DNA from 3 places in the Photobacterium sp. S4TG1 genome. Region 3 is predicted to be linked to each of the others. Evidence: predicted binding sites of a transcription regulator. Region 3 holds the regulator's gene; each other region holds the start of a gene.
The links. Region 3 encodes PurR, which represses purine synthesis genes. Its sites were predicted from a motif close to TNANGNAAACGTTTNCNTNA; they were not measured.
Positions count from the first base shown of each region.

Region 1 (2,173 bases), 130 kb from region 3:
ATCCTGATATTCAACTAACATATGTTGCTTATTAAGTCGGCAATTGATTTGAATATTCTAAAAAGACCGCCTCACTGGCGGTTTTTTATTGTCTAAACTTGATCAATGTTGGCTATCAAACATCAAAAGCGTATTATCTCGCCACCTATTATTAGAAGCCAATGACAATGTCTCAAACACACAATCCTTTGAAAGGAGCAGCATGGATGCTCACGGCTGGGCTCGCGTTTGCTATTGTAAATAGTTTAGCTCAGTACCTTAGTATCAAACTGCATGTTCCTTCCACGTCTGTTGCGTTGATCCAATACTTTATTGCATTAGTCGCTATGTTTCCTTGGCTACGTACATTGGGAATTCGCCAATCGCTTAAAACCAACCACTTTTGGTTACACTGCTTACGGGTGTTTTTTGCGGTTATCGGCATTCAGTTATGGTTATGGGCATTAGCCTACCCTGTGCCTATTTGGCAAGGCATTGCGCTACTGATGATTTCTCCATTGTTCGCTACCATTGGTTCTGGACTCCTTTTAAAAGAAACAGTTGGTAAAGCACGTTGGTTGGCAACATTAGGCGGTTTTGCTGGTGCGATGATCATTCTTGAGCCTTGGTCTGATGATTTTAACATCGCGACATTGCTACCTGTCGGCGCTGCTTTTTTCTGGGCCGCTTATTCACTAATGGTGAAAAAACAATCTAGCCATGAATCACCAACAACAATTGTTATGTACCTGCTTATTTTAATGACACCATTCAACATTATTTTAGCAGCGCCCGATTTTACAATGCCAACAGTGAGTTTTAGCTGGTGGTTATTAATTATTGCCGGTTTATTAACAGGATTAGCACAATGGGCAATTGCTAAAGCTTATGCTGTAGCTGATGCTTCTTTTGTTCAACCTTTTGATCACGCAAAATTACCTTTAAATGTGTTGGGTGGATGGTTAGTCTTTGGTTGGACACCACCAGGGCGATTATGGCTAGGTGCTGGAATAATTATTCTCTCTGTTGCCTTTATTACCCATTGGGAAAATCGCAAAAAATAATCATTTAAAACCGCTTATGATAAGCGGTTTTTTTTCGCTTTCTGTTCTTTCATCGGCTTCTCCCTATCATTTTAATGAAATAGCAAACGATTGCTTAAGCGTAAAAATAAGGTATTATTAGCGGTAGATTTCACCTTTAAATGATAAATCGTAAGGAAATTCAATGTTTGGTACAGCTGCTTGTTCTGATGCTACCCGTGTATTACTGCTAGGTTCTGGTGAGTTAGGTAAAGAAGTTGCTATTGAGTGTCAACGTCTTGGTCTTGAAGTGATTGCTGTTGATCGTTATGAGAATGCACCAGCAATGCAGGTAGCACACCGTAGCCATGTGATTGATATGTTAGATGGTGATGCACTTAAAGGTATTATTGCCCTTGAAAAGCCCCATTTTGTTGTGCCTGAAATTGAAGCAATTGCGACAGATACTTTAGTTGAGCTTGAAAGCCAAGGTATCAATATCGTCCCCACCGCTAACGCGACTAAACTGACCATGAACCGTGAAGGTATTCGCCGTCTTGCAGCTGAAACCTTAGCCATTCCAACCTCGCCTTATGAATTTTCTGATCAATATGCCGACTTTGAAGCCTCTGTACATCGTGTTGGCATGCCGTGTGTTGTAAAGCCGATCATGAGTTCATCAGGTAAAGGTCAAAGTGTGATTAAAACTGCCGCCGATATTGAATCAGCATGGCAATATGCTCAAGAAGGTGGTCGTGCAGGTGCTGGCCGAGTCATTGTTGAAGGCTTTGTCGATTTTGATTATGAAATCACCCTACTCACAGTGCGTGCCGTTGATGGTGTGCATTTCTGCGCACCAATTGGTCATCGCCAAGAAGATGGCGACTACCGTGAATCATGGCAACCACAACAAATGTCAAAAGCAGCCTTAAAAGCGGCTGAGAACGTTGCTCAGAAGGTTGTAGATGAATTAGGCGGTTATGGACTATTTGGGGTTGAATTGTTCGTTAAAGGCGATACAGTGCTGTTTAGCGAAGTATCCCCTCGCCCACATGATACGGGAATGGTAACCCTGATCTCTCAAGAGCTATCTGAATTTGCACTACACGTTCGCGCCTTTTTAGGTATGCCAATTACCACAATCACACAGTATGGAGCATCAGCTTCTGCGG
Region 1 is NZ_JAYXUH010000004.1:52,780-54,952, forward strand. It holds gene cdd (cytidine deaminase) at 1-35, shown strand, start outside; gene VXS03_RS07190 (DMT family transporter) at 168-1,043, shown strand; gene purT (formate-dependent phosphoribosylglycinamide formyltransferase) at 1,207-2,173, shown strand, end outside.
Region 1: the regulator PurR is predicted to act here: its motif matches at 1,122-1,141, upstream of purT (formate-dependent phosphoribosylglycinamide formyltransferase).

Region 2 (2,173 bases), on a different contig from region 3:
CACTCATTAAATTAGCTAAGGTTGCAGCAAAAATAGCCTTCATTCCCAAGCGTGCAATTTCGGGGCGACGTTTAGGTACGATTCCGCCTAATCCACCCATTAGCATTGCAATAGATGTTAGATTAGCAAAGCCACAAAGAGCAAAAGTAACTATCGCCTGAGAATGCTCACTCAGTTTAGCAATTGTTTCTGGCTTCATTAGCTCAGCAAACGCAATAAACTCATTAACAGCAATTTTAGTACCAATAAGACTCGCTGCAGTTGTTGCTTCTGACCATGGCACACCAATTAACCAAGCAACAGGTGCAAATAAGTAACCAAAAATCATATTTAAGCTTAAGTCATCAATACCAACCCAATGACCAATATGACCCAATCCACCATTCACCATGGCAATCAAACTGATCACTGCTAATAAACTTGCACCAACGGCCATTGCAATCTGTAAACCACTCAAAGCACCACGAGAAGCTGCATCAACTAAGTTAACTGGTTCATCTTCTTCACCGTCATCTTCCTCTTCCATGCTGTGTACACCTTCTGTTTGTGGCACGATCAATTTCGCCATCATCAATCCAGCAGGAGCAGACATAAAACTTGCCGCAATAAGATACTTTAACTGTACGCCAAGCCCAGCATAACCAACCATAGTACCACCAGCAACAGAGGCTAATCCGCCCACCATTACGGCAAATAATTCAGAGCGAGTCATACGAGCAAGGAATGGACGTACAACTAATGGTGCTTCTACAGAGCCAACAAAGATATTTGCTGTTGCAGACATTGATTCAGTACGAGTCGTACCTAGTAAACGTTGTAACAAACCACCAATACCGCGAATCACCCATTTCATGATACCGACGTAATATAATACGGAAATTAATGCTGAGAAGAAGACAATAGAAGGTAAAACATTAACTGCAAAAATAAAGCCTAATTTAAATTGAGCTAGTTGACCAAATAAGAATGATGTTCCTTCATGACCATAATCAATCACTCCTGAAACAGCGCTAGACACACTGTTTAGTACCACACGACCAACAGGTACATAAAGAATAAAAGCTGCAAAGACAACTTGAATGCAAAAAGCACCAAGTACACTGCGCCAGTTCACTGCTGAGCGGTTTTCAGAAAATAAAAAACCAACTGTAAAAATAGTAATTATACCGAGTAGGCCGACGAGATAATGCAAAGTCATTCCCCAATGTTTGGTGTAGTAAACGATTGCGGAAAGAGTGTATTCATAAAAAAAAGTGTGACAAGGATCAAATTGTTATAACAAACAACACTAAATTAACAAGTCATGGTTAAATTGCATGATTTTCAAGCTAAGCAAACGAAAATCATTAGATTAGTTCCTGTAAGGGATACTATTACCCTCAATGTTTACAATTTGAAACATTCAAAGCTAAATTTTAGCCAACCGTTTGCGTCTGATCGCTGTTTTTTACATCGTTACCATTTACACAAAATATTACCTGCATCGATATGACGTCGAATAAATTCAATGAATAGATTGACTTTATTCGGTAAAAATTTATGTCTTGGGTAAACGGCATATAACGGCATATGCTGGGTTAATTGCCAGTCTGGCATCAACCGAATCAACTTACCTTGGCGAATTTCATCAGTTAATAAGTATGTCGCTAAATAACCAATACCATTACCTGCAATCGTTGCATCTCGAATAGCATCAGCGGAATCAACACGGTAATTCCCCGTCACTTTAATGTCTTGATTATCATTTTGTTGACTAAAGCTCCAGACATTATCTTTACGCTCACGACTAAAATAAATAATACAATTATGCTCAGCTAAATCACTCGGCTGATATGGCACCCCGTGAGTCGCTAAATATTCAGGGCTTGCCACTAATACAAAATCACAATTGCTCAAATGCCGAGCCACAAACCCTTCGGGTGGAGAGTCCATGAACCCAATCCACAGATCAAGTTGCTCTGCGATTAAATCAACACGATGATCAAATAAACTCAACTCTAGGTTTAATAAAGGATGTTGTTCATGAAACTCGTTTATATAAGGAGCAACATGATTAGAAGCAAAAGACTGCGCAATACCTACTCTTAATAAACCTTGAGAATTATCCTCATTACCTAATAATTCACTTTCAGCTTCATTTATTTCTTCCACCACTTTTTCACAATGCTTAGCA
Region 2 is NZ_JAYXUH010000016.1:43,350-45,522, reverse strand. It holds gene VXS03_RS16100 (NupC/NupG family nucleoside CNT transporter) at 1-1,198, opposite strand, end outside; gene VXS03_RS16095 (LysR family transcriptional regulator) at 1,456-2,173, opposite strand, start outside.
Region 2: the regulator PurR is predicted to act here: its motif matches at 1,416-1,435, upstream of VXS03_RS16100 (NupC/NupG family nucleoside CNT transporter).

Region 3 (2,173 bases):
GTAATACTGATGTTCTTCATCTTGCGCCACGCTTATATCCCACTTTATCAGGAGGAGAAAAGCAACGGATCCATTTTGCACGCGTGCTAACACAACTCAGTCAAGCTGATGATAAATGTATATTAATGTTAGATGAGCCAACATCTGCCTTAGATCTCGCCCACCAGCATAAAACGCTACAAATGGCACAAACCATGGCAGCAAAAGGTGCCGCGGTTATCATCGTATTACATGATCTCAACTTAGCTGCGCAATATGCCCAACGTATGGTCATCATTCAACAAGGTAAGATTCAAGCTGATGGATCACCATGGCAAGCATTACAACCTGCAATAATTAACAACGTTTACGGTTGGCAGGTTTCTGTTCATCCTCATCCTGTTCATGGTTATCCTTACCTACTATCCTAGTATTAATGTGCATCATTTTTTTAATTGGCTGTTGTAAATTTCAGTAAAATTGCTGAAATTTACGTTTTTTTGTTGATAGTTATCAAATAATTTACTCCCAGACAATTGAAAAGTTGCACTACGCGTAACACTCAGTAAAATGTGAACGCAAGCGATTACACTTGAAAAACATGCAATAATTATAAAGCCGCGAATAAATGCGGCTTTTAGTGTTAATACTATTTAAGTATGTAATAGACACATTATTGGTGCCAAATTGAATAATTAACGGGATACTTTACGCAAAAAGATGGAATTATATTCATCTCAGTAATTACTCAATTTGGTACCTCACGATTAGCTAGAAACATCTCTAGCACCCATTATTAGAAGAATAAATATGGCAACCATTAAAGATGTTGCACGTATGGCTGGTGTTTCAACGACAACAGTTTCACACGTGATCAATAAAACACGCTTTGTCGCAGAAGCAACACAGAAAAAAGTACTGGCAGCCGTTGAAGATCTCAATTACGCACCAAGTGCTGTTGCTCGCAGCCTAAAATGTAACACTACACGCACCATTGGTATGCTGGTAACTAAATCAACCAACCCTTTTTTTGCTGAAGTTGTACATGGCGTTGAAGAGTACTGCTACCGTGAAGGTTACACGCTGATTCTATGTAACACTGAAGGTAACCTTTCTAAGCAGCATGATTATTTACGCATGCTTGCCGAAAAGCGTGTGGACGGTTTATTAGTGATGTGTTCTGATCTTGATCAGAGATTACTGGATCTACTTGAGCGTCAAAAAGACCTACCAATGGTGGTAATGGATTGGGGCCCAGAAAGCCCGCATACCGATAAAATTCAGGATAATGCTGAACAAGGTGGCTACATTGCGACTAAATATTTTATCGAACATGGCCATACTCGTATTGGTTGCTTGTCTGGCCACAACGATAAATCAACATGTCGTGAACGCCTAAAAGGCTTTAATAAAGCAATGGCAGAAGCAAACTTAGCGGTTAACGAAAACTGGATTCTTGAAGGTGACTTTGAGTGTAATTCAGCCGTTGAGGCTGCTGAGAAGTATATTGCAATGACAGATCGCCCAACCGCCATTTTCTGTTTCAATGATATTATGGCAATGGCACTGATCAGTACTTTTGAACAAGCAGGGTTACGCGTTCCCAATGATATTTCAATTATTGGCTACGATAATATTGATCTTGCCCCTTACTTCGCACCGCCACTAACGACTATTCACCAACCAAAGCGTCGTTTAGGTAAAACAGCCATTAAAATTTTAATGGAGCGTATGAAGAATAAAGATCATGAACCTCAAATCTTTGAAATGACACCTGCTATTGTTGAGCGAAAGTCAGTAAAAGATTTACGCTAACATTACTTCCCCGCTTTTATGAGCCAATATTTTTATTGGCTTTTTTCTTTTATTGTTAATGATTTACGCTCAAAGCTTCTACAAAATATCGACAGACCTCAAAAACATGAGCAACCTCACAGATTCATCAGCTTTCGTTAATATTAAAACTTACCTTTTTAAAAGATCGAATATAATACTCCCTGTAGATACATATAATAGTAAGCAAAAGACTTACAAATTATAAATAATACTTTTATATTGATAATATTATTTATAAAGTAATACATGGACGATTTAGAGTAGAAAAATTCTTTCGTAAATAACTTTAGAAATAAAAGTCAATTTACGGCTACTTTAATGTTAGGTGACACTCATTTATTCACCGAGTAGAAGTATG
Region 3 is NZ_JAYXUH010000004.1:182,224-184,396, forward strand. It holds gene VXS03_RS07780 (heme ABC transporter ATP-binding protein) at 1-410, shown strand, start outside; gene purR (HTH-type transcriptional repressor PurR) at 790-1,794, shown strand; gene VXS03_RS07790 (TfoX/Sxy family DNA transformation protein) at 2,171-2,173, shown strand, end outside.